DNA from 4 places in the Micromonospora sp. HM134 genome. Region 2 is predicted to be linked to each of the others. Evidence: riboswitches for the same ligand, from Rfam matches in the RefSeq annotation. Region 2 holds a riboswitch; each other region holds the start of a gene.
What was found. A riboswitch is a leader RNA that binds a small molecule or an ion and turns the genes downstream of it on or off. The one in region 2 is predicted to bind cyclic di-AMP.
Positions count from the first base shown of each region.

Region 1 (7,127 bases), 1.9 Mb from region 2:
GCCTCCTTCTTCCCCTTAGCGAGGCGCCCGGCGGTCGGTTGCAAAGGAGTCGACGCCGGTGGCAACCATGCCCCCTCACCGTCACGCCCAGGGCCAGCCGCACGCACGGCCGGCAGCCCTCCGGCGGGTCGCCCGCCGCCTGCTCACCCTGGTCGCGGCGGTCGCCGTCGGTGCCGGGATGCTCGCCGTGCCGGCCCACGCCGCGCCGTCGCCCGAGGAGATCGAGGCGGCCCTCGACAAGCAGTGGGAGCAGATCGAACCGACCATCGAGAGCCACCACAAAGTCCAGGAGCAGCTGAAGGTCAACCGCAAGAAGGCCGCCGACCTCCAGAAGAAGATCGAGCCGCTGGCCCTGCAGAGCGAACTCGCCCTGGGCCGGGTAGGCGACCTCGCCTCCCGCTACTACAAGTCCGGCCCCTCGCAGGAGCTGAGCGCGCTGCTCACCACCACCAAGCCGGGCACTCTCGCCGCGCAGCTGACCATCCTGGACCGGCTCGCCGCCGAGCAGCGCCGGGAGGTCGAGGCCGTGCTCGTGGTGCGCCGCAAGTACGACGCCGAGAAGCAGAAGCTCGACACGCTGATCGCCGCCGAGGTGAAGCAGGAGAAGGAACTCGCGGCCAAGAAGAAGCAGATCAACGCCGAGATCAAGCGGTTGCAGGCGGCGATGCCGAAGACCACGGTGAAGGTGAACGGCTGCCCCACGATCAACGGTGTGGTCAGCTCCGCCGCCCGGACCGCGATCGCGACCGCCTGCGCGCAGGTCGGTGACCCGTACGTCTGGGGTGCCACCGGGCCGAACTCGTTCGACTGCTCCGGGCTCACCCAGTTCGCGTACAAGGCGGCCGGCATCTCGCTGACCCACTTCACCGGTGCGCAGTGGAACGAGGGCAAGGCCATCCCGCGCTCCGAGGCCCGCCCCGGCGACCTGGTGTTCTTCTTCAGCGACCTGCACCACGTCGGGCTCTACCTGGGCAACGACATGATGGTGCACGCGCCCCGGACCGGTAAGCCGGTCCAGGTGACCAGCATCAACTACATGCCGGTGGCCGGCTTCCGCCGACCCTGACCAGCGCATACGCCAACCCCCGGCCCGATGGGCCGGGGGTTGCGTGTTTTCCGGTCACGTAGTGTGCCGGCCCGGCGGGTTGCGGATCGATAACGACCGTCTCTACTCTGGTCAATCGTCGGTCGGCACCAGGTCCGCCCCACCCGGGGTGGCGTCGACCGGCACCGCCGAGTCGCCTCCGGGCGAGCCGGGGACCCAGGTACGCCGGGGTGAATCCGCGACCACCGCGGTAGGGCGCTCCCTTCCCGCCCGAACCCGTCAGCTAACCCGGTAGGCGGTCGAGGAAGAAGGAGCCCGGAGCCCGGTGGCACACCATGCCCCGCGGCCACCGTCGCACCGGACGACCCAGGTCGCCCGGAACACGACGGTGCCGCGCCCACGCTGGTCCCGCTTCACCACCACCCTCGCCACCCTGGCCGCTGCCGCTGTCGTGTTGACCGGTGGCCCCACGGCGGCGCACGCCGACCCCTCGGTCGCCGAGATCGAACGGCAGATCGACCAGGACTGGAACAAGCTCGAACCACTCATCGAACAGCACAACGCCACCCGCACCGACCTCGCCGCCAAGCGCCGGCAGGCCGACGCGCTCGGTAAGCGCATCGCCCCCCTGCAACGCCGCGTCGACCAGGCGATGAACCAGGTCAGCGGCCTCGCCGTGCAGGCGTACAAGGGCGAGAACGTGTCCACCGTCAACGCCCTGCTGGGCAGCCGCAGCCCGAGCCAGGTGGTCGAGCAGCTGGGGCTGCTGGACCGGTTCGCCAGCCGCCAGCAGCGCGAGGTGCGGGAGGTCGCCCAACTACGCGACGAACTCGCCGCGACCAAGGCGCCGCTGGACGAGATGGTCGCCCAGCTCACCCGTACCGAAGCGCAGCTCGCGGCCCGCAAGAAGCAGATCAACACCGAGATCGACAGGTTGCAGAAACTGCGGCTGAAGGTCTACGGCAACGGCGGCGGTGGCAAGCTGCGCCCGGCCCCGTGCCCCGCCGGCTACCCCGGTGGTCCGGCCGGTACGGCGGTCAAGTTCGCCTGCGCCCAGATCGGCAAGCTGTACGTGTGGGGCGCGGCCGGCCCGGACAACTACGACTGTTCCGGGCTGACCATGGCGGCCTGGGCGAAGGCCGGGGTGTCGTTGCCGCACAACGCCCGGCAGCAGCGCCAGGTCACCGACCGGGTTAGCCGGGCCGACCTGCGCCCCGGCGACCTGGTCTTCTACTACTCCGACCTGCACCACGTCGGGATGTACGTCGGGGACGGCTGGGTCGTGCACGCGTCCCAGGCCGGCAAGCCGATCACGATGAAGCGGGTCGACGACGGACCGGTCAACAGCTACGGCCGGCCCGGCTGAGCCACCGCGTCCGGGCCCCGGCCAGGGGCCCGGACGCGGCACGCCACGTCAGCGGATGGGCCAGGTACGCCAGTTCTGCCAGGAGCGGCTGGGGGTCGGCCCCCGCTGGCCCTGGTAGCGCGACCCGTACACGGCGGAGCCGTACGGGTGCTCGGCCGGCGAGGAGAGCCGGAAGATGCAGAGCTGACCGATCTTCATGCCCGGCCAGAGGGTGATCGGCAGGTTGGCCACGTTCGACAGCTCCAGCGTGACGTGGCCGGAGAAGCCCGGGTCGATGAAACCGGCGGTCGAGTGGGTGAGCAGTCCCAGCCGGCCCAGGCTCGACTTGCCCTCCAACCGGCCGGCGAGTTGGTCGCCGAGCGAGATGACCTCAAGCGTGGAGGCGAGCACGAACTCGCCCGGGTGCAGCACGAACGGCTCGCCCGCCGGCACCTCGACCATCGACGTCAGGTCGTCCTGCTGCACCGCCGGGTCGATGTGGGTGTAGAGGTGGTTGTTGAACACCCGGAACAGCTTGTCGAGGCGCACGTCGATGCTGGACGGCTGCACCAGACTCGGCTCGAACGGCTCCAGCGCCAGCGCGCCCGCCTTGATCTCGGAGACGAGGTCCCGGTCGGAGAGCAGCATCGGGACACCATATCCAGCGCCCCGGCCGGACCCGCCCACCGGGCCGCCCCACCGGCCGGCGTCGTCGCCGCCTCCGAGGCGTACGTCGGGCCGTTCGACCTGCGTGTCGGACTGTCTTTCGAACGCCTGTTCGATAGAATGACGGCATGGCATCCTGGTCCGCATTCGCCGCCGACGAGCCCCGACTCGCCGACGGGATCCGCCTTCTTCTCCAGCAGTACGGGTCGGGTTTCGGCTACCTGGCCACCGTCCGCGCCGACGGCGGGCCCCGGGTGCACCCGGTCTGCCCGCTGGTCACCGACGGCGGGCTGTTCTGCTTCGTGGTCGACTCGCCCAAGCGGCGTGACCTCGAACGCGACGGCCGCTACGCGCTCCACTCGTTCCCGCCCGAGGAGAGCGACGACGAGGCGTACGTCGCCGGTCGTGCCGAGCCGGTGACCGACCCGGCCCGGGTGGCGCTGGTGGCCGAGATCGGCCGGGCCGCGCCCCAGGTCGACTGGCGGCTCTTCGAGTTCAGCGTCGACGTCGCCATGCTCACCCGCCGCGACCAGGGCGGCCCGTTCAGCGGCGACGCCGGGCGGCCTTCCGTACAGGTCTGGCTCGATCCGGTGCCCGGCCGGCACGGTGTCGCCGGCCTGCCCGACCAGCGACCGTCCCGGCGCGGTCGGCACGGGTTCGACACCCGCCGCACCGCCGCCTGACCCCCCCCGGAAACGACGGTGCCGGCCCCGTCCCGGAGGGACGGAGCCGGCACCTGACGCTGTGCCGTGCAGCCGGTCAGGCCGACGCGCGGTACGCGGTCCAGGCGTTCACCATGCGGCTCGCCTGCCCAGGGGTGAACTGGTACATGCACGAGTCGTAGGTGTAGTCCATGAAGTTGGTGATCGGGTCCTTGCCGGCCGCAGTGCAGGTGTCCCGGCCGGTCGGGCACTCGAAGGCCGGCTCACGCTCGGCCGGGGTGTCCGAGACGCCGTCGCCCGAGCCCGAGCAGCCACCCTGGAAGGTGTGGTAGAGGTTCAGCCAGTGGCCGACCTCGTGGGTGCCGGTGTCGCCCAGGTTGTAGTTGGTGGCGGTGCCGTTCGGCAGCGACTCGCCGAGCACCACGACGCCGTCCATCACGTCCAGGGTGCGCTTGGGGAAGGTCGCCCAGCCGAGCAGGTCGTCGCTCAGCTCGCCCAGGTAGATGTTGAGGGTGTTCTTGCCGCCGGTGCGCAGCGAGGTCTTCATCGACCGCTCGGCCGGGGAGCCCTGCACGATCGGGTACCACGATGCGTTGGTGACCCGGTTGATCTTCTGAAGCTGGAAGGCGAACCCGGTGGCGGCCCCACCGGTCGCACCGCTGTACGCCTGGTTCAGCACGCTGATCTGCGAGTTGATCATCGAGTCGGGGATGTTGCCCCCGGCCCGGGTGCTGTCCCGCTGGATGACGTGCACGACGACCGGGATGGTGATCGGGGCCAGCGCCACCGTCACACCCTCGGTCGAGCCGGTGCGGTAGCTGGACTTCGACCGCAGGGCGCTGTTACGCAGGGCGGCGGCGAACTCCGCCTCCCGCTCCTGGACCTGCTTGGCGGTCAGCTCGTTCGGGTCGTGCCGCTTGTGGGCGGCCTTGCTGCCGCCACGGACGCGGGCGTCGGAGTGAACGTCCGCGTGGGCGTCGGCCGGCTCCGCGCAGGAAGTGTTGCCGGGGGCTGCGGAGTACGCGGAAGCCGCAGGTACGACGCCCACCGCAGCGGTGCTCAACAGCAGCGCGAAGGTCGTCGACGCGACACCGGCGGCACGCCGGGTCAGCAGGTTGGGACGCAGTCCCATGGGCCCACCTCTTTCTGGCGGCGCGGCAGGGGGTATGTCGCGCCGAGGTCGTGAACGTGGGGGTGACGTTACAACTGATCGACACGTTTGAGAACGTCCCTAAGCTGCTTCTGTGAAACATCTGACCGTTTCATTTGCGCCCTTCGTGTCCGGATGGTCACGACTGGTTGTCGACGGCGCGCGGGGGTGCCCGGGTGCGCGGGCGTGGTCACCTCAGGTACAGTGGTCCCGCTTGCGGGTGTAGTTCAATGGCAGAACATCAGCTTCCCAAGCTGACAGTGCGGGTTCGATTCCCGTCACCCGCTCCACGTGCGTAAGCCCTGGTCAGGACACGCGTCCCGCCAGGGCTTACGTGTCTCTAGGTCATGTTGCCCGGCTTGCGCCGGGCCGCCCTGGTCGCCTCGTCGATCGCGCCGGCGATGCCACGGTCGGCCTCCCTGACGCGAGGGTGTCACCGGTGCCCGCCCGACCGCACCCACTGCCGAGCAGCACCGGATTCACGGGAGCCCTGCGGCCTGAGGAGCTGCCGGTCGTCGCATGGCTGAGCGAGCGGGCATACACCTGGCGCGTCCTTTAGACCTGATGACGTAAACGACTCACACCGGTGGCGGCACCGGCATCGACGTCAGCACCGCCGCCGCCCAACACCTGCCGCGTGCCGTCCGTCGCGGAGACGGGAACGCCGCCCAGGATGGACACGCCGTGTCCGGGGTCGCAGGACCCCGTTGCCTGCCGCCCGTTGCCTGCCGCCCGACGCCCGTCGCCCGACGCCCCTCACCCCTCACCCCTCGCCCGTCGTCCGACGCCTGCCGTCCGCCGTCCGTCGCCTGCCGTCCGATGCCCCTCGCCCGTCGCCTGCCGTCCGTTGCCTGTCCTCCTTGGCCTGCTGGCCTGATTCGTTGACGACATCAGCTCGAAAGGACGCGCTAGGACTACCTGACCCCGGGCCGACCTGGGCGACAGTCCGGGGCGGAAACCTCGACACTTCCCCGTCGGGGATCATGTGGGTGCCATCGCCCCTGCTCCGAGGAGGTCGCCGTGCCGGCGAAGCTGACCCGGGACGAGGCCGTCGTCCTCGTCGAGCGGATCATGCGGCTCGACTATGCCGACGACGGCGAGCTGAACGACTGGCTGGACAGCCTCGAACGCGACCCCGTCTGTCCGGACGTCTCCGATCTGATCTTCACGACCATCCCGGAGCTGACGGCCACCGAGGTCGTCGACCGCGCGCTGGCCTACCGGCCGATCGCGATGCGGGCCACCCCGTGGCCGGAGACCGAGGAGCAGGCCCGGCCTGACTGACCCAGGTGCGCACGTGCGCGGCCGGCGCGGGAACGGCGGGGCCGGGGCGGCACGTACGCTGGCGATCATGCGGATTGGCATCGTGATCCTTCCCGACCAGCGCTGGCCGGAGGCGCGTCGGCGCTGGCAGCAGGTGGACGAGTGGGGCTTCGATCACGCCTGGACGTACGACCACCTGGGGTGGCGGGACCTGGTCGACGGTCCCTGGTTCGACTCGATGTCGACGCTGACCGCCGCCGCCATGGTCACCGACCGGGTCCGGCTGGGCACCCTGGTCGCCTCACCCAACTTCCGGCATCCGGCGGCGTTCGCCCGGCAGGTCACCACCCTCGACGACGTCTGCGGCGGGCGGCTGCTGCTGGGCCTCGGCGCGGGCGGCATCGGCTTCGACTCGGCGGTGCTGGGCGGGGAGACGCTGCCGCCCCGGCCGAGGGTGGACCGGTTCGGCGAGTTCACCGAGCTGCTGGACCTGATCCTGCGGGAGGACGGCACCACCTGGCGGGGCGACTGGTTCAGCGCGGTGGACGCCCGGAACAACCCCGGCTGCGTGCAGCAGCCCCGGGTGCCGTTCGTGATGGCAGCCAACGGGCCCCGGTCGATGCGGCTGGTCGCCCGGTTCGGTCAGGGCTGGGTCACCACCGGCACCGGTGAGGAGGAGCTGACGGCCTGGTGGGACGGGGTGGCGACGCTCTGCGCCCGGATGGACCGTACCCTCGACGAGGCCGGCCGCGACCCGGCGAGCCTGCCCCGCTACCTCTCCCTGGACTCGGCGCCGGTCTTCTCGCTGCGCAGCGCCGACTTCTTCGCCGAGCAGGTGGCGCGGGCGGCGGCGCTCGGCTTCACCGACGTGATCACCCACTGGCCCCGGGCCAGCAGTTGGTACGCGGGCGACGAGGCGGTCCTGGCCGACGTCGCCACCCGGCTGCTGCCGGAGCTGCGCACGGCCTGACGGGTGCCACCCCGGGGGCTGGTTCA
Region 1 covers NZ_CP041061.1:90,260-97,386, forward strand. The annotation lists gene FJK98_RS00450 (NlpC/P60 family protein) at 68-1,066, shown strand; cyclic di-AMP (ydaO/yuaA leader) riboswitch at 1,222-1,358, shown strand; gene FJK98_RS00455 (NlpC/P60 family protein) at 1,371-2,411, shown strand; gene dcd (dCTP deaminase) at 2,460-3,038, opposite strand; gene FJK98_RS00465 (pyridoxamine 5'-phosphate oxidase family protein) at 3,185-3,739, shown strand; gene FJK98_RS00470 (zinc metalloprotease) at 3,816-4,850, opposite strand; tRNA gene FJK98_RS00475 (tRNA-Gly) at 5,085-5,158, shown strand; gene FJK98_RS00480 (e9imm peptide) at 5,889-6,152, shown strand; gene FJK98_RS00485 (LLM class flavin-dependent oxidoreductase) at 6,220-7,101, shown strand; gene FJK98_RS00490 (ASCH domain-containing protein) at 7,125-7,127, opposite strand, start outside.
Region 1: linked by a shared signal. The riboswitch ahead of FJK98_RS00455 (NlpC/P60 family protein) and the one ahead of FJK98_RS25045 (hypothetical protein) in region 2 are both predicted to bind cyclic di-AMP.

Region 2 (7,127 bases):
CCGTCCGGATCCGCGAATTGCTCATCCCGAGGGGTGGCGACCGAGGCCATCGGAGGAATACTCTCGGTCGCGGCCCGCGTACTGATGAGGCGCCCGGGGACGGGCGAGTGGAGGTGCTCGCGTGAGCCTGTCGATCGTGAAGTCGGTCCTGCCGGCCGGTGTCATCGAGATCGCCCCCCGTGGTGAGATCGACGTCGACACCGCCTACGAGGTACGTGAGGCGATCGCCGAGGTGCTGGCCAAGGGCCGGCCCGCGCGGATCGAGCTGAACATGCGACTCGTCACCTTCATCGACTCCGTCGGGATCAGCGCCATGGTCGCCGGCTTCCAGACCGCCGAGGTCAGCGGCGTCAAACTCATCGTCACCGAACCGAGCCGGTTCGTGCACCGGCAGCTCTGGGTGACCGGCCTGCTCGGTCTCTTCGGTGCCCCGGAGCCGTACTTCGCCGGTGCCGCCACCCCGGAGGTGCTGCCCGGCGCCTGACCGGGTCACCGTCGGCTTCCGTGCCGTCCGGCCAGGGACGTTGCCAGTCCGTCCCCGGTGCGGCACGATCGTGCGACCGACGACGGTCAGGAGGCCCGGTGGTCCGGCGGGAGAGCTTCAGCTACACGGTGCAGGCGCGCTGCTCACCGGCGGACGCGATGGCGCTGCTGAGCGACCTGTCCCGGCAGGAGGAGCTGCATCCGCTGATCGTCCGGGTGCGCCGGCTGCCCGCCCGGCCGGGTGCCCTGGCCAGCTACGCGATCACCGACCGGCTGGAGCTGGGGCCGCTGCGGTTCCCCGTCACCTACCAGGCCGACGTCCTGCTGGCCGGCGACGACGAGATCGTGACGGTGGCCCGCCAGCAGCCCGGCACCACCGTACGCAACCACACCCGGCTGCGGATGGAGGGTGACCTGCTGCGGATCGACGTGGAGATCACCCTCGCCGCACCGGCGCCGCTGTTCGGCTACGCCTTCCGGCAGGCCCGCGCCGCCCACCTGGGGCTGGCCAGCCGCCTCGGCGCGGTCCTGGACGGCCGGGCCGGCGACCCGCCCGCCGCCGGTTGACCACCACCGGGACCCGCCTGACGCTCGCGTCGGTGGCCCGCCCGGGTCTGACGGGCCACCGGGCGGGCTCAGATCATCGACAGGTGCACGTGGTTGGTGTGGTCGCTGGACGGGTCCCCGTTGCCCCCGCTGTACGCCTTCCACCCGCTGCTCGGCAGCCAGATCCGCTTGAACCAGATCACGTAGAGCACGCCGAGCCGGTCGGCGTTGCGGATGAAGTACGCGGCGAGGTTGTTGCCGTACGTCCGGTCGCCGCCACTGGCCACCCCGCCGAAGCCGTTCTTCTGGGCGGCGAAGTCGCACGCCCGGCCCTTGGGGTGTTCCCCGGAACCGCTGGGCCGGTAGCAGGAGACGTACCTGGTGAATCCGGCCGCCTTGGCCTGGTTCAGGGCATTGAGCGTACGCGGGGTGATGCAGCCGTTGGCCGGCGTCGGGTCGTTGACGCTGCACGACTCGGACGGCCAGGAGCCGTCGGAGTTGCGGGGTGCCCCCTTGGCGTTGCTGGTGGAGGTGCCGTCCGAGCTGCCGGAGTCGCGGGAGGTGGGGGCCGGCTTGTCGGCGGCGGCCACCGCCAACGCCCGTTCGGCCTGCTCCTTGCGCTTGCCCATGGTGGCGACCTGCTTGCGCTGTTCGGTGATCTCCCGGCTGACCGCGGCCCGGGTCCGGGTGGCCTGGTCCCGGGTCTCGATCATCGTGCGCAGTTCCTGGTCCTCCCGGGTGGCGACCGTCTCCAGCGCTGCCGCGCGGTCCAGGAAGCCGCTCGGGGTGTTGCTGTTGAGCAGGGCGGACATCGGTCCGAGCCGGCCGGTGCGGTAGGCCGCGCCGGCGATCTCGCCGACCTTGGCGGTCTGCGTGACCAACTGCGACTCGATGGTCTTGAGCTGCCCGTCGAGTTCCTGCTGGCGCTTGGTGGAACGCTCCAGGGCGGCCTTGGCCTCCAGCCAGCCCTTGCTGGCCGCGTCGAGCTGGTCGCGCAGCGCCGGGGTGCCGCCCTCGTCGTCGCCGGGGGCGGCGAGCCGGGTGGTGGGCGCGGCGACGGCCGGGGTGAACGGTGCGGCCGACACGCCCAGGGCCAGCGCCGTGACGACCGCGGCCAGCAGCCGCGTGGTGGTGCGTACGTGCATGCGGATGTCCTTCCGTCAGCCGCCGACCGGGTTAGCTGACGGGTTCGGGACGGAAGATCCCTACCGCTGACGCGGATGCACCCCAGGAACGTGGTTCCCCGGTTCGCCCGGGCGGGCGATTAGGCGGCGGCCTCCGCCTGGCGGAGGCCGGGGCCGAGCCTACCGGTACGCGTGTGACACCTGCCTACCTCGTGACTGAGGGTACGAGAGTGAATACCCTTAAAAGGTGCAAACGGCGCAAATTCCCATGATCTCTGTGCGGGAGTACCCGCAGTGGCTGACCGTCCGGGCCGGGGTGGGGGTCACCAGTGGGCGGGGCCGCAGGCACCGGGGGTCGCCCCGGGCTCGACCTGGAGGGTGGCGTGCTCGATGTGGAAGTCCTCCCGCAGGGCGCCCCGGGCAGCCGCCAGCACCGTGCCGACCTCGGCGTCACCGGCCAGGGTGAGGTGGGCCGAGGCGACGTCCATGCCCGAGGTGAGCGTCCAGACGTGCAGGTCGTGCACCTCGGCGACACCGGGCACGGCGGTCAGCCGGTCGTGCACGGCGGTCACCGGCAGGTGCTCCGGGGCGGCCTGCACCAGGATGCGTACCGCCGCCCGGCCGAGCCGCCAGGTGCGGGGCAGGATGAACACGCCGATCGCCACGGCGACCAGCGGGTCGGCCCACCACCAGCCGGTGCCGGCGATCAGCAGCGCCGCCACGATCACGCCGATCGAGCCGAGCAGGTCGCCCAGCACCTCCAGGTACGCCCCGCGCAGGTTGATGCTCTCCTGGGCGCCCTCCCGCAGCAGGCCGAACGCGACGATGTTGGCGAGCAGGCCGAGCACCGCCACCACCAGCATCGGGCCGGCCAGCACCTCGGGTGGCTCGCCGAACCGGCGGACCGCCTCGATCAGCACGTAGACCGCGACCCCGCTGAGCAGGACGGCGTTGGCCAGGGCGGCGAGCACCTCCAGCCGGTAGAGGCCGAAGGTGCGCTGCGGGTCCCGTGCGGCCCGCCGGGTGGCGGTGATCGCGGCCAGGGCCATCCCGATGCCGAGCACGTCGGTGAACATGTGCCCGGCGTCGGAGAGCAGGGCCAGTGAACCGGTGCCGAAGGCGGCGACCGCCTCGACCACCATGAGTACGGTGAGCAGCCCGAACGCCGCCCAGAGCCGACCCCGGTGCCGGTGCGCGGCGTTGCTCACCGTCGCGCTGTGGTCATGACCTGCGCCCACGTCCACACCTTCCGTCGCCGCTGCGGACCGGATCCAATCTATGCTCACATCGCTATGTATGCAAGTGACGGTCGGACGTTCGGCCAGGTAGGCCGGGTGCCGGTCGGTCAGCCGGTCGGTTCGACGGTGGTGAGGCGCTGGGTCGCCCGGGACAACGCCACGTAGAGCGTCCGTACCCCGGAGCCCGGATCGGCCCGGATCTCGCCGGGGCAGACCAGCACCACCCCGTCGTACTCCATGCCCTTGGCCTGGAGGCTGGTCACCACCTGGAGCCGGGCCCCGCCCCGGCCGCCCAACCAGCCGGCGACCTCGTCCCGGCGGGGCACCGGCGTGATCACGCCGACCGTCCCCGCCACCTCGGCCAGCAACGCGTCCACCGCGTCGGCCGTCGCGCGGGCCAGCTCCGCCGCCGGCACGTGCAACGCCACCGGGTCCACCCCGGTCGAGCGCACCGCGCTCGGCAACTCCAGGTCCGGATAGAGCCGGCGGATCTCCGCCGCCGCCACCGCGAAGATCTCGGCCGAGTTGCGGTAGTTGGTGGACAGCGTGAACCGGTGCCGCCGCCGCCGGCCCAGCGCCTGGTCCCGGGCCCGGTCCAGCTCCGCCTGGTCACCCGTCCAGGCGGTCTGCGCCGGATCACCCACCACCGTCCAGGAGGCCAGCCGACCGCGCCGGCCGATCATCCGCCACTGCATCGGCGAGACGTCCTGCGACTCGTCGACCACCACGTGCGCGTAGTCCCGGTAGTCCTCGGGCCGCTCCCGCGCCGCCGCCCGCGCGGCACGCTGCCGTTCCCCGAAGGTGCTCAGCTCCCGGACCCCGCCGGCGAGCTGGAACGGGTCCCGGCGGGCCTTCTTCGGGCGGACCGGCTGCCCCAGCAGCGCGTCCAGCTCGTCGAGCAGGGCGATGTCGGCCACCGTCAGCCCCTCGGTGTCCAGCGACCGGTACGCCCCGACCAGCAACCCGATCTCCGCCCGGGACAGGACGCCGGCCGCGTACCGGTGCAGCCGCTCCGGCCGGGCCAGCCAGCCCAGCACGTGCCGGGGATGCAGCCGGGGCCACCACGCCTTGAGGAACTCCCGGAACTCCGGCCGCTCGATGATCTCGTCCTCGAAGACGGGCTGCTCGGGCAGGCCGGGGACGGCCAACCGTCGGGCCTGCGCGTACAGCGCGGCGAGCACCCCGTCGAAGCCGACCCGACGGACCTCGTTGCGGCGGGCCCCCCGGTGCAACGCGCGGTCCCGGACGCCGTCCAGCTCGCGCCGCTCCAGACGCAGCAACGCACCCCGGTAGAGCAGCCGCAACTCCGTCGGGCCGTCCGGCACCGCGTCCCGGGCCGCCCGCTCCAGCACCCGACGCATCCGCAGCGACCCCTTCACCGCCGCCACCTCGGGCCCGTCCGTGCGGGTCGCCGACATGCCGGGGAAGAGCGAACCCAGCGAGTGCAGGGTGGCGGTCTCCTCACCCAGCGACGGCAGCACCGAGGCGATGTACTCCACGAAGACCGCCGACGGGCCCACCACCAGGATGCCGCCGCCGGCGTACCGGCTGCGGTCGGCATAGAGCAGGTACGCCGCCCGGTGCAGGGCCACCGCCGTCTTCCCGGTGCCCGGCCCGCCGGAGACGATCGTGACCCCCGAACCGGGGGAGCGGATCGCCTCGTCCTGCTCCCGCTGGATGGTCGCGATGATGTCCCGCATCCCCCGGCCGGTCGCCCGGGACAGGGTCGCCAGCAGCGCCCCGTCGCCCACCACCGGCATGTCCGGCGGGGCGGCCTCCGGGTCGAGCAGGTCGTCCTCGATCCGGGTGACCTTCTCGTCCGAGGAGCTGATCGTGCGCCGCCGCACCACCCCCAGCGGCTCCGCCGGGGTGGCCCGGTAGAAGGCGGCGGCGGCCGGGGCCCGCCAGTCGACCACCAGCGTCTCGGCGTCCTCGCCCCGTACCCCGAGCCGGCCCACGTGCAGCACCTGCCGGTCGCGCAGGTCGAGTCGGCCGAAGACCAGCCCCTCGTGCTCGGCGTCGAGCAGGTGCCGGCGCTGGGCGGCGTGGAAGACCATCGCATCCCGCTCCACCAGCGCGCCGAAGTTGCCGACCCGGGCCAGCCGGTAGCCGTCCCGCTCGGCGCGGGCGGCCGAGCGGCGCAGTTCGGCGAGCCGGGCGTACACCCGGTCGAGATGCCGTTGTTCGGCGGCGATCTCCTGCTCCAGGGTGCTCTGGTCGGTCAACGTACCGCTCCTGTGCGACGGCGACGCCGGGCGCGGGTGCACGCCAGGCGGAATGAGGGTACGGGCAGCCGCCGACCCCACGGCGGGCCGATACCCGTACCGCGACCTCCACCACCTCCGCGCGACCTGCCCGGGGCAGTGGTCGCACGCCCCCACGCACGGGTCGACCCGTCGGGACGCGGCGGCGCGGGGCGTCGGCGCGTCGGCTCAGCGCGTCGTCCGCCCGGCGGACGCCGGGTGGCCCGGGATGCCGGCGGGTGCCCGGTCGCCCGGGGTGTCGACCGGGCGGCGGGGACCGGGCGGCGGACCCGCCGGGGCGGCGGACAGCACCCGGTCGAGCACCCCGGCGAGGGCGGCGTTCACCTCGTCCGGGCGCTCCATCATCAGCATGTGCCCGGCCCCGGGGCAGACGGTCAGCTCGGTGGCCGGCAACGCCGCCGCGATCGACTCGGCGCACGGCGGCGGGGTCAGCCGGTCCCGGTCCCCGACCAGCGCCGCCGCCGGCAGGTGCGCCAACGCGGCGAGGGTGGCCAGCCGGTGCTGGGCCCCGATCGAGGCGCGGAACCCACCTATCGAGCGCAGCGAGGCGCGGGCCACCGCCGAGGTGACCAGCCGGATGTCGGCACCCGAGCAGCGGTCGCCGAACAGCATCCACCTGATGCTCGGGGCCAGGGCGCGCAGCAGTGGACGGGGTGGCCGCCAGGAGCCGCACCGGGCCAGCACCCCCGCCCCGGTGGTCTCGGCGAGCCGGATCAGCCGGGCGATCCGCGGCGACAATCCGTACACGGTGTGGGTGTGCCCCTCGGCGGTGGTGGAGACGAAGACCAGTCCGGCCGTACGGGTGGCGAAGTGGGCGGGGTGCCGGTGGGCGTACTCCATCACGGTCATTCCGCCCATCGAGTGCCCGACGAGCACCACCGGCCCGGCCGGGTCGAGCTCGTCCAGCACCGCCGCGAGGTCGTCGCCGAGCTGGGCCAGGGTCGCCGTGCGCAGCGCCATGCAGCTGGACCGGCCGTGCCCCCGGGCGTCGTAGGTGACCACCCGGACCCGGTCGCCGAAGCGGCTGCGCAGGTCGGTGAGCTGCCGGTGCCAGGCCCGGCCGTCGAGCGTCCAGCCGTGCAGCAGGACCACTGTCACCTCGGCCCCGGCCGGGCCGGTCACCTCGACGTGCAGGCGTACCCCGTCGGGCAGCCGCAACTCCCGCTGATCCGGCATCGCCACCTCCCAGGCACCCGGGACACATTCACCGGCGTAACCCGGCGGTAACACCGGCTACCCGACATCAGACCACGCCAACCGTGTCGGTGAGAAGATTCCCGACCCGCCCGCACACGGCCGGGCCGACGGTCAGGCTGGAGCCATGCCGAGTCCGCCCACCGGGGCCGCCCGGACCCCCGTGCCGCCGCCCGTCGCCGCCGGGCCGCCCCGTGCCGCCCGCACCCCCGGGCGGCGCTGGCCGAGCTGCTCACCGGCAACCGGCGCTTCGTCAGCGGTCGGCCGGTGCACGGGCA
Region 2 covers NZ_CP041061.1:5,798,943-5,806,069, reverse strand. The annotation lists gene FJK98_RS25055 (STAS domain-containing protein) at 122-484, shown strand; gene FJK98_RS25050 (SRPBCC family protein) at 583-1,050, shown strand; gene FJK98_RS25045 (hypothetical protein) at 1,119-2,174, opposite strand; cyclic di-AMP (ydaO/yuaA leader) riboswitch at 2,179-2,310, opposite strand; gene FJK98_RS25040 (cation diffusion facilitator family transporter) at 2,477-3,391, opposite strand; gene FJK98_RS25035 (AAA family ATPase) at 3,499-5,616, opposite strand; partial or broken gene FJK98_RS25030 (alpha/beta fold hydrolase) at 5,920-6,831, opposite strand; gene FJK98_RS25025 (carbonic anhydrase) at 7,117-7,127, shown strand, end outside.

Region 3 (7,127 bases), 3.6 Mb from region 2:
TGTGCGCGGCGTGACTGAAGACCAGGTTGCCGTTGTTCTCCCCGATCCAGTTCCCCTCGTACGCCTCCTCCGGTCCGCGTACGTCGAACGGGTCCTTCTTCGCCCGCATCAGGATCCGCTGGTGCACCACTTCGCTCCGTTCCTCGTTCGCCGGGCGCCTCCGCGGGGCCGCCGACCTGGCCCACGGATACGACGACACCGACAGGTCTCGCGATGTTAGGGCAGTGGAGGGATTTCGTACACCTTCCGCACATCCGCACCACCCCGGCCCGTCGCCGGGAACGGGGCGTGCCGGTAGGGTGCCCCGGGTGACCAGCGTGCCCACCACCGCGTCCCCGGCGCTGAACCGCCTGCCGTCGCTGACCGGGCTGCGCTGGATCGCCGCCATGCTGGTCTTCGGCTACCACGTCGGCACCATGCGGATCGTCACCCAGCCCGACGCCAAGGCGGTGGTCGACTGGCTGTTCACCCTGGGCCTGTCCGGGGTGCAGTTCTTCTTCATCCTCAGCGGCTTCGTGCTGGTCTGGTCGGCCCGCGACGGCGACCGGCGGCGGGACTTCTGGCGTCGCCGGCTCGCCAAGATCTATCCCAACCACGTGCTGACCTGGGCGGCGGCGCTGCTGGTGATGTGGTGGTTCGCCGACCCGGTGGTGCCCCGCGCCGCGCTGGAGAACCTCTTCCTCGTCCAGGCGTGGGACCCCACTCCCGGTTACTTCTACAGCATCAACAACGTGAGCTGGTCGCTCTCCTGCGAGCTGTTCTTCTACCTCTGCCTGCCGCTGGCGCTGCCGGCGATCCGGCGGGCCCATTCCGGCCTGCTCTGGGCCGTGGTGGTGGCGGTGCCGCTGGTCATCCTGGCGCTCTGGCCCGGCCAGCAACTGCTGCCCGAGGGCAGCAACTGGTGGTTCACCCAGGTCTTCCCTCTGGTCCGCTCCACCGAGTTCTGGCTGGGTGTCGCCGCCGCCGAACTGCTGCGCCGTGGTCACTGGCGGGGCCCCGGGCTGTCCCTGGCCAGCGTGCTGTTCGTGGTCGTCTGGGTGGTGGCGCACTGGATCCCGGCCGAGCTGTGGGCGGCGCTGCTGTCGGTGGCGTACATCCTGGTCATTCCGGCGGCGGCCCGCGCGGACGTGCAGGGTCGCCGGTCGCCGTGGCGGCACCGCACGCTGATCTGGCTCGGTGAGGTGTCGTTCGCCTTCTACCTGGTGCACGTGCTGGTGATGATGACGGTGCTGCGGCTCACCGGGCACTGGGGTGTGGGGTTGCCGGGCTGGTTGGGGCCGCTGGCCGTGCTCGGTTTCCTGGTGGTGAACCTGGCGCTGGCCGCCGCGCTGCACCGCTTCGTGGAGACCCCGATGATGCGCCGCCTCGCCCCCCGCCGCCGCACCACCCCGGCCACCCCCGCTGCTCCTGCTGCCGCCGCCGGTGCTCCGGGTGCCGGTGCTCCGGGTGCCGGCGGGCCGGCCGTCGTGCCGGGGCCGAGGGGGGCCGACGGCGGGCCGCGCGACGACCGCCCCGTCGAGTACGCGGGACCGCGCGACCCGCACTGACCCGGCCGGCCCGGCTCTGTTCCCTGCGCGTCCGGCCCTGTTCCCTGCGCGTCCGGCTCTGTTCCCTGCGCGTCCGGCTCTGTTCCCTGCGCGTCCGGCTCTGCGCCTTGCGCGTCCCGCCCTGCTCGCTGCCGCCCTGCCCCTCCCTGCCGGGCTCGGCGGCGGTGCCGGGTGTGGCGCGGGCGGTGGCGGTGTTCCCTCCATAGTGGATGCCGGGCCGGGGTCCGTCACCCGCCCGGGTGTGACCGGTTGCCATACGCGACCGGCGCGGCGACACGCCCGGCGGTGCTGCGGGCCGGTCGGCCCGGCGGTAGCGTGGTCCCGTGTTCCCGGTCGCGCTCACCAGTCCCCTGTGGTGGGTCGCGCGCGGGATGTCCCGGCTGTTCGCCGGCCTCGCCGTCGCACTCGCGTTCGCCGCCGCCGGCCCGGCGCTGTCCGGCCCCCTGCTGTTCGACCCGGCCCCGACCGCACTGTCGACCGACGCGTCGCACTCCCTCCCCGCCGCCGTGGCCCTCGACACCCCGTTCGGCCTGGGCGACGGCATCCGCGCCGACGACCGGGGGACCGGGCGGGTCGACGTGGTGGCAACCGACCGGGTCGACGCCGGGATGTCCGTCGCGCCGGCCGGTGCGGCACGGGAGCTGCCGGCCGCCACCCTGGTGACACCGGGCGGTCGGGTGCCCGCCGCCGTCGGGCCCCGGGCGCCCCCGGCGGGCTGAACCCTGCGGGGCCACCCGCCCCACCACCACAGCCACGATCTCGTCCCCGTACCGGCCGGACGCTGCCCACAACGGTCCCGCCCCGGTACGGCCCCGACCCGCCACATTCCGCCCGCGAGGTGCCGACCCGTGAACACCGTGCTCTCCCAGTTCCTGACCGGGGTGCCGACCGCCACCGCGATCTGGTCCCTGCTGCTCGTCCTCGCGCTGACCGGCCTCGCCGTCCTGGTCGCCCGCCCCGAGCGGGACCAGGCGACCGACGTGACCGCCGTCGTGCCGCCGCCGGACGCCCCACCCCCGGTCGCCGACCTGCGCCGCTACGCCGAAGAGGTGGCCGTCGCCGCCGCCGGGGCCGCCCAGACCGCCCGCCGTCACCGGGCCGCCTGGCTGGCCGCCCAGGACACCCTCGACCGGGCCTGGCAGGAGTACGACGAGGCGGAGACGGCGGCCCGGCGGTTCACCGGCGCGGGGGCGCTGCCCAGCCCGCGTACCCCCCGGACGCCGGCCGAGTACGCGGGCCGGGAGCGGTGGCTGCACCAGGAGGCGGTGGCGGCGCACTGGCGGGGCGAGCTGTCGGTGGAACGGCTGCGGGACGTCTTCGCGCACCGCGACGGCTGGGACCCGCGCCGGCACCCCGTCGAGCACGAGGTGATGCTCGCCCGCGCAATCCGGGAGGACCGGCGTGCGGCGTACCGGGCGGCGGCCTGGCGGGAACGCGTCGCGTGGCGGGACGCCGAGCTGGCCGCCGAGGCCGCCCGGTCCCTGGCCGCCGAGGCGTACGCGGCGACGCAGCGGGTGCGGCCGGGCCGGGTGCCGCTGCCCCGTACCGCGACGTCGGCGGCGACCCGCCCGACCCCGGCCACCCGCTGGCACCCGGCCCGGGTCGGCTGACCACCCCGGGACCGCCGCTCCCGGGCCTCACGAGGCTCGGATCCCGCTGGGCCTGCCCCGGCCCGGGATGATCGACACAATGACGCGTAAGTGGCGGTGTCCGCCTCGCGTTGACCCCGCGACTTCGACCCCGTTGCGGGCGGTGGTCCTGCCCCGGGCCCAGGGCCGCGCGGGCCGGGGGTCGAATTGTTATTCAGCCCGGTGTGGGGGGCGTCACGGCACGGGGGAATCGGACAGTCGGTCACAGGCGGTCACATCGACCCCGATGATCATCGGAGGTTGTGGTCGGGTCGTCCGGTTGTCGCCCCGCCGGGGTCCGACGAAGCTTCGTCCCCGGGGCTGGCCCTCGCTGCCCGAGTGCCCCGGAAAGAAGTCAGCCCGACGATGTTTGCGCAGGTCACAGGGCTTGGCGGGAGGGAAGGGCGACCAGTAGTGTCGCTGCGGTCCGGTGCGGTTTCCGATCGCAGGAGGCGACGCCGCGCCGACCCGCTCAATCGTGCGAGTCACGAACCGGGGACCCATGTGCACCACCTGGGGTGAATCTCCGGGCCACGGCCCGGGGTAGGGCGATCTTCCCGCCCGAATCCGTCAGCTAACCCGGTCGGCGGCAGCGGAAGGAGTTCCATCCTCGTGCAGCATGACCCCACCCCCTCGGTAATCCCTCCACCTCGGTGCCGGGGTGCCGCCGGAGCGTCGCGCCTGACGCGCTGACCGGCCGTCCACCCCGCCGCCCGACCCCGTTCGGGCGACCGCCGATCCGTCCGGCTCCCGTCGGGCGGTCCCTGCCGAACGAGCGGCTGAACACCCGATCCGCGCGTGGCGTACCCGCCGCGTGCCGGTCCGGCGTGCCCGGCCGCCTCGCCCCGTGGAGGAACACCCCGTGAAACACCACATGAAGCGACAGCTCCGCCGACTGGGCGCCCAGCGCCCGTACCGGATGGTCGTCGGCTCGGCGGCGGTCCTCGTCCTGGCCGCCGGCGGCACCGCCCTGGCCGCCGGGGTCGACGACGCCCCGACCGAACAGCAGCGCGCCACCGCCGTGACCGAGACCGCCCCCCGCCTCGACGACGTCGCCAGCCGCGCCCAGGCCCGGGTGGCCACCCCCGCGCCGGCCAGCCCGTCGGCCACTCCCTCGACCAGCCCGTCGGCGAGCCCCACCCCGTCGCCGCGCGTCACCCGGGCCAAGGCCCGGGCCACCGCCGACCCGGACCTGACCCGCAAGGCGGCCCCGAAGCCGCCGTCGTCGAAGGTCCTGCGCTACGACTACCAGGCCCAGATCACCTACTACTACTGCGGCCCGGCGGCGGTGCGCAACGCGCTCAGCGCGGCCGGCATCGAGCGCGGCCAGGACGACCTCGCCGCCGCGTTGGGCACCACCGAGATGGGCACCAACTCGGCCGAGGACACCACCCGGGTGCTCAACGCCGTGGTCAAGGGCGACCCGTACCGGACCCGGATGTTCGCCGGTACCCCGAGCGACGCGCAGGTCGAGCGGCTGCGGGCCGACGTGGTCGCGGCGGTCACCGACCAGCGGGCCGTGGTCGCGAACGTGGCCGGGGACGCCACCGACCTCGACGGCGGCTGGCACTCCTTCCCCGGCGGCCACTACGTCGCCGCCGTGGGCTACCGGGACAACGGCCGTACCGTGCGGATCGCCGACTCGGCCGACCCGTCCCTGCCGGCCTACTGGGTCAGTGTGACCACCCTGGCGAACTGGATCGCCACCCGGGGCTACTCCGCCTGACCGACCCACCCCACCCGCCCCGGCCGCCCCGATCACGGGTGGCCGGGGCGGCGCGCGTCATGGGGCCCGATACAGCGGAGTCGGATACCGCAACATCGGCCCCACCGCATCGACCGCCGCCGGGTCAGGCCCGGGGGGAGAAGACCGTCGCGCCCCGGGGCGTCGGCGGGGTCCAGGCCGGCTCCAGCTCCCGGCGGGCGGCGTCGAGGAAACCGTCGGCGTACGCGTCGGCGGGGAAGTCGCCCAGGTAGCGGCGGCGGGTGTCCCACCGGGCCGCCGCCAGCGGATCGGTGTCCAGCAGACCGGTCAGCACCTCGTCGAGGTTGGCCATGTCCCGGCGCAGCACGTAACCGGAGCGGGCCAGCGGGAACCGGTCCAGGAACTCGTCGCCGTCGACGCCCAGGTCGGTCACCGCGTACGGCTTGCCCGAGTAGAGGTAGTCGGAGATGACCCCGGAGACGTCGGAGACCAGCGCGTCGGAGCGGTTGACGCACTCGGTCAGGCTCAGCTCCCGGCTGGCCGCCGCACCCCACAGGTGCTGCCGGCCGGTACGGGTCCGGTCGGCGGCGAGCAGCTCGGTGAGCCGGGCCAACTGCCGGGCCGAGGCCGGGTTCTGCCCGGTGTACGGGTGGGCCCGCAGGATCACCGTGGCACCCCGGTCGAGCAGCCGGCGCAGCAGCGGCTCGGCCACCGGCAGCGAGCAGTAGTTGGCGTCGGCGTGGTGGCCGGTCCAGGTGGGGGTGTAGAGCACGGTCGGGGCGGCCGACGGGCGGGCCTCCCGGCGTACCTCGATGGCCTCGACCTGCGGCCGGCCGACCACGACGAACTTCTCGGCGGGGATCTCCACGCCGGCCCGCGCGTACCGTTCGATCGCTGCCGGACCGGCCACGAAGATCTTGTCGAAGATGGCCGAGACCGGGTTGGCGCTGGGGGCCTTGTCGCTGTCGCCGTGGTGCAGCTGCACGTGGGTGAGCTGGGTGAACCGGATGCAGTGGCTGTTCTTCGCCCCGTGGTTGACGTAGAACGCCACCCGCAGGCTGGGCACCAGCGCCTCGTCCATCGCCTTCAGGGTGGGGCAGTAGACCACCGGGGCGCTCGTCGCGGCGGCGATCGTGGGCAGGAACTCCGGCTCCCGCAGCAGCACCAGGAACGGCCGGCCGAGCCGCTCCAGGTAGGGCAGCCACATGGTGACCTGGTACTCCGAGCCGGGCGGGGCGGAGAAGTAGAGCAGGAACTCCGGCTGGTGGGCGCGCAGCGCCCGGGTCACCGGGCCGCCCCCGCCCGACGGCCGGAACCGCCGCCGGGCCAGGTCCAGGCCGACCGCGCCGCAGCCGGCCGCCACCACCAGCACGACGGCCAGTGCGACCACGGCGGGCAGGGCGAACGCGGCGGCCACCGCCACCACCGCGAGCAGCCCCAGCAGGACGCCGCCGAGGCGGGCGGCGACCAGCGGGGTCCACGCCCGTACCGGCAGGTTCGCCGCCCGGATCTCCAGGTTGCCGGCGTCCCGCAGCGGCCCCACCAGCAGCACCAGGCCCAGCAGCACCAGCGCGGTCAACGCCAGCACCGGGTCGAACCCGTCGTCGAGGCGGCGGCCGTAGCCGACCAGGATGCCGGCGGCCAGCAGCACCGTCTCGGCGACGATGTCGGCGTCGGGGCGGACCCGGCGTTCGTAGCCGGCGGCGGCCAGCGCGGCCACCGCCAGGGCCAGCCCCCAGCCGGTCGCGCCGGTGAGCGCCACCACCAGGAAGGCGACCACGGCCAGGCCGGTGGTCAGGCACCGTGCGATCAGTTTCCTGACCAGGTCACCACGCATGTCGTACGTCTCCGGGGGTCGGGTCAGCCGGCGTCGACGCCGCTGGGCAGCCGGTCCTGCTCGGCCGCGGTCGGCTGGGCCGGCACCGGGGCCGCCTCGCCGGGGGCCCGCCGGACGTCGATCACCTGGCCGGTGAGGTCGGAGATCAGCACGTCGAGCGAGGACTGGGCGACCGTCTCGGCGGCCAGCAGGGTGTGCTCCGGCTCCTCACCGAACGCCTTGGTGCGCATGGGAGTGGCGGTGCGCTCCGGGTTGATGCAGTTGACCCGGACGCCGTACTCGGCCCACTCGTCGGACAGCGCCTGGGTCAGGTTGACCAGCGCCGCCTTGGTCGACGAGTAGAGCGCGTACTGGGCCCGACCCCGGGTGTACGAGCTGGACGTGTAGAGCAGCAGCTGACCCTTGGTCTG
Region 3 covers NZ_CP041061.1:2,182,113-2,189,239, forward strand. The annotation lists gene FJK98_RS09735 (polysaccharide pyruvyl transferase family protein) at 1-127, opposite strand, end outside; gene FJK98_RS09740 (acyltransferase) at 309-1,547, shown strand; gene FJK98_RS09745 (hypothetical protein) at 1,871-2,266, shown strand; gene FJK98_RS09750 (hypothetical protein) at 2,396-3,157, shown strand; cyclic di-AMP (ydaO/yuaA leader) riboswitch at 3,635-3,779, shown strand; gene FJK98_RS09755 (C39 family peptidase) at 4,050-4,901, shown strand; gene FJK98_RS09760 (CDP-glycerol glycerophosphotransferase family protein) at 5,026-6,717, opposite strand; gene FJK98_RS09765 (bifunctional cytidylyltransferase/SDR family oxidoreductase) at 6,741-7,127, opposite strand, start outside.
Region 3: linked by a shared signal. The riboswitch ahead of FJK98_RS09755 (C39 family peptidase) and the one ahead of FJK98_RS25045 (hypothetical protein) in region 2 are both predicted to bind cyclic di-AMP.

Region 4 (7,127 bases), 2.4 Mb from region 2:
ACCACCGCCCGGTCGTCGTCGCCGTACCCGCCCGCCGCACGGCTCCACGCTAGCCGTCCCGGCCGCCCGGCGGGCCGGTACGGGTCACCGGGCGTCGAGGCGTACCCGGCGCAGCAGTTGGGCGTTGAGCGCCACCACGATCGTGGACGCGGACATCAGGATCGCGCCGACCGCCGGGCCGAGCGTGATCCCCGCCCCGGCCAGCACCCCGGCGGCCAGCGGCAACGCCACCACGTTGTAACCGGCCGCCCAGGCCAGGTTCTGGAGCATCTTCCGGTACGCCGCCCGGGACAGCCGCAGCACACCGGCCACCCCGCGCGGGTCGGACGAGGCGAGCACCACCCCGGCCGACTCGACCGCCACGTCGGTGCCCGCGCCGATGGCGATCCCGACGTCGGCCCTGGCCAGGGCCGGGGCGTCGTTCACCCCGTCACCGACCACCGCCACCCGCAGCCCGCGCCGCTGCAACCCGGCCACCTGCCGGTCCTTGTCGGCCGGGAGCACCTCGGCGAACACCTCGTCCACCCCGGGTCGGAAGCCCAGGTCGGCGGCGACCGCCTCGGCCACCGGCCGGGCGTCCCCGGTGATCATCGCGATCGTCCGGACGCCCTCGGCCCGCAGCGCGTCGACCGCCTCCCGTGCCTCCGGTCGCACCTGGTCGGCGAGGGCGAGCAGGCCGACCACGGTGTCGGGCAGGCGCACCAGGTACAGCACCACCGCCGCCCGGCCGGTCCACTCCCGCTGCGCCGCCGCCAGTTCGCCGGGCAGCTCCCGGCCCAGGTCGCGCAGTAGCGCCGGACCGCCGACGGCGTAGCCCGTGCCGTCGATCCCGGCGCGGACGCCCCGGCCGGGCAGCGCGCGGAACCCGGTGGCCGTACGCGGTCCGCCCCGGTCGGCGGCGGCGGTCACGATCGCGCGGGCCAGCGGGTGTTCGCTGGCGGCCTCCACGCCGGCCGCGAGCCGCAGCACGTCGTCCCCGTCGGTGCCGTCGGCGGCGGCCACCCCGACCAGCACGTGCTCGCCCCGGGTGAGGGTGCCGGTCTTGTCGAAGAGCACGGCGTCGACGGTCCGCATCCGCTCCAGCGCCAACCGGTCGCGTACCAGCACCCCGGAGCGGGCCGCGAGGGCGGTGGAGAGCGCGACCACCAGCGGGATCGCCAGGCCCAGGGCGTGCGGGCAGGCGATCACCAGCACGGTGACGGCCCGCACCACCGCCTGGTCCGGCTCGCCGAGCGCGGTCCAGACCAGCGCGGTCACCACGGCGGTGCCGGTGGCGACGTAGAACAGCCAGCCGGCGAAGCGGTCGGCGAGCGCCTGCGCCCGCCCGCCGGACCGCTGCGCCTGGGCGACCAGGCGGCGGATGCCGGCCAGTGTGGTCGCCTCACCGACCGCCTCGATGCGCACCCGGACGGGTTGGTCGGTGGCGACGGTGCCGGCCACCACCCGGTCGCCGGTCGACCGGGGCACCGGCCGGGACTCGCCGGTGACCATCGACTCGTTTAGTTCGGCGACGCCGGCCACGATCCGTCCGTCGGCGGGCACCCGACCGCCGGGGCGGACCAGCACCACGTCGCCCTCGCGCAGCCCGGTCACCGGCACCCGTTCGACGACGTCGTCCGCGCCGACCCGTTCGGCGTCGTCGGGGAGCAGCGCGGCCAGCGCGTCGAGCGCCCCCCGGGCCTGGCCGATCGCCTTCGTCTCCTGCCAGTGACCGAGCAGCATGATCGTCACCAGCGCCGCCAGCTCCCACCAGAAGTCCAGGTCGAAGACACCGAGGAAGGTCAGGACCGAGGCGGCGTACGCGACGCTGATCGCCATCGCGACCAGCAGCATCATGCCCGGCGTGCGGGCGCGGGCCTCCCGGACGGCCCCGGTCAGGAACGGCCGGCCGCCCCACCAGAAGACCACCGAGCCGAGCACCGGCCCGACCAGGGACCGGCCGGGGAACTCCAGCGGGTGGCCGGCCCAGGCCAGCACCATCCGGTCGGTCGCCACCACCGGCAGGGTCAGCGCCAGGCAGACCAGGAACCGATGCCGGAACGTCGCCGGGTCGTGGTCGGCGTGACCGGGTGGCCCCGGGTGGCCGGGGTGCGGGCTGGCCGCCGGGGCCGGCCGGTGCTGGTCCATGACCTCCACCCTCCCCCCTCGACCTACCGTGGGCAGGGCGAACCGGGCGGGAGGGCCGGGGTGGTGGCTACCATCGTCCGACGATGACCCGCCGTCCGTGGATGAACCGGTTGGCCGGCTGACACGTATCCCGTCCCGGATCGTTGGGAGAACTCGCACACATGGGCGCCGACCACACCCGTCCCGCTCCGTCCACCCCGCCGCGGGTGCGGCGGCTCCTCGTCATGACGGTGGTGCCGCTCATCGTGGTCACGGTGATCGCCACGCTGGTGCTCTGGCCCGGCGAGACCCCGAAGATCGACCAGGGCGACCAGGTGCCCCGCCACCACGGCACGGTGACCCGGGTGGTGACCGAGCCGTGCCCGCCCGCCCCGCAGACCCCCGACGGCCCCTCCGGGGTGGCCGACGGGCCGTGCGGGACGGTGACGGTCGCCGTCGAGCAGGGGCCGGACGCGGGCCGTGAGGTGCAGACGCCGGTGCCGTCCGGGCCGGGGGCGCCGACGGTGGCGGTCGGCGACGAGGTGGTGCTCGTCGCGTTGGCCGACCCGAGCGATCCGTCGGTGAGCAGCTACCACATCGCCGAGCACCAGCGGGGCATGCCGCTGCTCTGGCTGGTCGCCCTGTTCGCGGCGGCGATCGTGGCGTTCGGCCGGTTGCGCGGGCTGGCCGCCCTGGCCGGCCTCGGGGCCAGCTTCGCCATCCTGCTGACCTTCGTGGTGCCGGGCATCTCCGCCGGGGGCGCGCCGCTGCCGATCGCGGTCACCGGCGCCGCGCTGATCATGTTCGTGGTGCTGTACCTGACCCACGGGATCACCGCGCAGACCTCGGTGGCGGTGCTGGGCACGCTGGGCAGCCTGGTGCTGACCGGCGTCCTGGGCACGCTGGCCACCGCCGCCACCCACCTGACCGGGTACGGCAGCGAGGAGGCCACCACGCTGTCGATGTACCAACGCGACGTGGACCTGCACGGCCTGCTGCTGGCCGGGATCATCATCGGGTCGCTCGGGGTCCTGGACGACGTCACGGTCACCCAGTCGGCCACCGTCACCGAACTGGCGCACGCCAACCCGGGGCTGTCCCGGTTGCAGCTCTACCGGGCGGCCACCCGGGTCGGCCGGGCGCACATCGCGTCCACGGTCAACACGATCGTGCTGGCGTACGCGGGCGCGTCGCTGCCGCTGCTGCTCCTGCTCACCGCCGACAGCCGCCCGGTGGGCCAGATCCTCACCAGCGAGTTCCTGGCCCAGGAGATCGTCCGCAGCGCGGTGGCGACCCTCGGGCTGGTGGCGGCGGTGCCGCTGACCACGGGGTTGGCCGCGCTGGTGGTGACCGCCGGGCGGGGGCCGGCCGACGCCGGTACGGTCGGACCGCCGCCCACCCCACGTCCCGCCCCCGACCGTGCCGAGGCGCTGGAGGCGTTGAGCGCGCCCCGGCACGGTGAACCGTCCACCCCGGCCCCCGCACGGTGGCCAGACCCGGAAAGGAGCACGGACGCCGCATGGTGACACTGCGCTGCGTGACCGGAGGCGAGGTCGCGGCTGTCGGCCGCGTCACTGATTACCCCTCGCTATCGGGAAAATACGCATTTGGTCGGGTTGCGGGCGTAGATCCCCGGTACGACTCTCGGGTAACCTCGCTGCCGGTCACCGCCGAAGGCGCCCACCGGCGCCAGCGGTGCCACCGCCCAATCGCCGTACGGCGAGCCGGGGAACCGAGCACCCGGGGTGAATCCGCGCCAGCGGTAGGGGCCACTTCCGTCCCGAACCCGTCAGCTAACCCGGTCGGCGGTCGACGGAAGGGAAAACTGTGACGGCACCCCTACGCCGCTGGCTGACGCCGGCAGTGGCCGTACTCGCCGCCCTGGCGATCGTCGCCGGACCGGCCGCCGCCCCCGCGACGGCCGCGCCCAACGCGCCCACCCCCTCGGGGCACGAGGAGGACGACGAGCCGAAGCTCCTCACCGACGTCATCGAGGCCACCAACCGGGAGTACTCGGCGGCGAAGAACCGGCTGGAGAAGTCCAAGAAGCGTCAGCTCCAGCTCGCCATCGAGGTGGAGAAGGCGGAGCAGGAACTGGCCGCGCTGGCCCCCCAGGTCACCGAGATCGCCGCCCAGTCGTACCGGACGGGTCGGGTCGGCGCGGTCGCCGCGCTGCTGGAGAGCGACGCGCCGGACGCCTTCGTCCGCCGGGCCGCCGCCCTGGACGAGCTGAACATGGTCAACGCCGGCAAGCTGGCCGAGGTCAACGAGGCCAAGAGCCGGGCCGAGAACGCCAAGCTCGCCCTCGACGCCGAGGTACGCGAGCAGCAGAAGCAGACCAACCTGATGGCCAAGAAGAAGACCGAGGCCGACAAGGCGCTGGCCCTCGTCGGCGGCCGGGGCTTCACCGGTGGCCTGGTCGACGCGACGTCCCCGGTGGCCCGCATCGCCCCCGGCCAGACCGCCAACGGCGAGTGGCGCGGCGAGTCGTGCAGCGAGAACGACCCGACCACGTCCGGCTGCGTCACGCCGCGCACGCTGCACATGTACAAGGAGGTCAAGCGGGCCGGCTTCAACCGGTTCGTCGGCTGCTACCGCCCCGGTGGGCCGTGGGAGCACCCCAAGGGCAAGGCGTGCGACTGGTCGTTGCAGAAGAGCGGGTTCAGCCCGTGGCACAACAACGACACCCGGATGTACGGCAACAACCTCGCCGCGTTCCTGATCCGCAACTCGGACCGGCTGGGCATCTACTACGTGATCTGGAACCGGCAGATCTGGTTCCCGGCCAACGGCTGGAGTTCGTACTCGGGGCCGTCCAACCACACCGACCACGTGCACGTGTCTCTGCTGTAGCGGGGTGATCAGCCTCATCGGGGCCGATGATGCGGTGTCCGGCGTCCCGGATCCGCATCATCGACCCCAGTGGGGTCAGCGAGCGACGACGAAGGCCGCCCGGCTGGACCGGGCGGCCTTCGTCGTGCGTGGGGCGGCTCAGCCGGGGACGGCCGCCGGCTCGCCCGCCGGGGCGGGGTCGACACCCGTCGGCGCGGCGGGCCCGGGCACCGCGACGGCGGACGCCTGGGCGGTGGGTTCCTCGGCCGGGGCCACCTGGTGGACCTCACCGGCGGCGAGCCGGTAGGACATGCCGACCACCGCGCACCGGCCGGCCGCCACCTCGGCGGCGATCACCGGGGAGTTGCCGAGCAGCACCTCGACGGTCTGCGCGATGTGGATGTCGACGATCCCGTCGATGTCGTGCACCCCCTGCTGGGCCGCGCGACGCAGGCTCGGCCCGACGGCGGCGACGACCGAGTAGAGGTGCCCCGGGGGCTGGGTGCCGGTACGGGCCGTGTCCCGGGCCGCCTGCACGGCACCGCAGGAGTCGTGCCCGAGGACCACCACCAGCGGGGTGCCGAGCACCGTCACCGCGTACTCGACGCTGCCGAGCACCTCGGGCCCGGCGGTGTGCCCGGCGGTCCGGACCACGAAGAGGTCACCGAGACCCCGGTCAAAGATGATCTCGGCGGCGAGCCGGGAGTCGGAGCAGCCGACGATGACGGCGAAGGGATGCTGGCCGTCGGCGACGGCGGTGCGGTGCCCGGCGTCCTGGTTGGGATGGCGGGGTGCCCCGGCGACGAAACGCCGGTTGCCGGCCTGCAACTCGGCCAGCGCCTGGGTCGGAGTGATCGGGGCCATTGCCTCACCTCGGTCCGGAATCGCACCTGGTCACGCCGGCCGGCGGCGACGACGGCCGTGTCCCCACGGTCACACGCAGCTAAAGGTACGTCAAGATTTCGTGATACACGTTTCAGGCATCGGTCGGCGCGGTGTCGACGGCGTGTCGAACCCGGGCGCGCACCGGCTCGGCGGGCGACCCACCGGGCCCGATCCCACCGACCGGGCGCGACCGTCGGGGCGGCCGACGACGGGTCTCCCAGGAACGGGCCATACGATGACCATCATGGCGACAGGCGGCACCGGGAGCACCCGGAACTGGACGTTCCTCACCAACCACGGTCACGTGCTGCTCGCCATCGCCCGCAACCCCACCGCCCGGCTCCGGGACGTCGCCGACGAGGTCGGGGTGACCGAACGGGCCGCCCAGGCGATCGTCGCCGACCTGGAAGCCGGCGGCTACCTGCGGCGGACCCGGGTCGGCCGGCGCAACGAGTACACGCTCAACCCGAGCGGTCACTTCCGGCACCCCGCCGAGGCCGACCGCCAGGTCGGCGACCTGCTCGCCCTCTTCACCCCCGACCCGGCCGAGCCCGACGCCTGAGCCGCCGGCCCGGCAGGTACGCCGACGGCCCGCCCCGGTGGGGACGGGCCGTCGCGGGGTGGGTGTTCAGCAGAAGCTGCCGGCTCCGCCACCACCGTCCTGCCGGGTGGTCCGGAAGTCGCACAGGTCGTAGCCGTTGGCGGTGAGCGCCGCCTTCGCCGCCGCCGTCTGCGCCCCGGTCAGCGCCGGCTCCCGGGAGAGGACGAAACCGCTGCTGCGGTCCGGGTCGCCGACGACCGCCCACCGGTAGTCGGGGTCGAGCCCGATCACCACGTAGTTCGGCCCGCCCAGGTAGATCCACCTACCGCCGAGCTTGAGGAAGGACACGGTCAACGCCGAGTCGGCCGGCGGGTTCTCGCTACGGGCCCGCCCGGTGACCGCGCTGGTGGTGCCGATGATGGTGCGGCAGGTGTTGCGGACCCCGATGGTGCCGTCGGGCTGGACGTCGTACCGCGCCGCGACGTTCTTGTAGCACTGGATCTCGAAGATCGCCGGGATGGCGGCGACCTGGTACCAGTCGCCCGCGTAACGCTCGACGTCGACGTCGGCCACCGGGGTGAGCGGTCCGGTGTCGACGGCGGTCGGCGCGGCCTGCGCCGGTACGGCGGTGGCCAGCACCGCCGCGATGGCGACCGCGACGGCCGCAACGACCTGACGGCGTACTCCCATGGTGTCTCCTCCGGTCTGTCGGTCCGGCGCGGCGGGGGCGTCGCGCCGTCGGCGGAATTGCCCGGACCCACCG
Region 4 covers NZ_CP041061.1:583,830-590,956, reverse strand. The annotation lists gene FJK98_RS03020 (hypothetical protein) at 1-40, opposite strand, end outside; gene FJK98_RS03015 (heavy metal translocating P-type ATPase) at 85-2,127, opposite strand; gene FJK98_RS03010 (YibE/F family protein) at 2,289-3,632, shown strand; cyclic di-AMP (ydaO/yuaA leader) riboswitch at 3,799-3,930, shown strand; gene FJK98_RS03005 (hypothetical protein) at 3,934-4,959, shown strand; gene FJK98_RS03000 (carbonic anhydrase) at 5,098-5,802, opposite strand; gene FJK98_RS02995 (helix-turn-helix transcriptional regulator) at 6,059-6,385, shown strand; gene FJK98_RS02990 (lipocalin family protein) at 6,452-7,054, opposite strand.
Region 4: linked by a shared signal. The riboswitch ahead of FJK98_RS03005 (hypothetical protein) and the one ahead of FJK98_RS25045 (hypothetical protein) in region 2 are both predicted to bind cyclic di-AMP.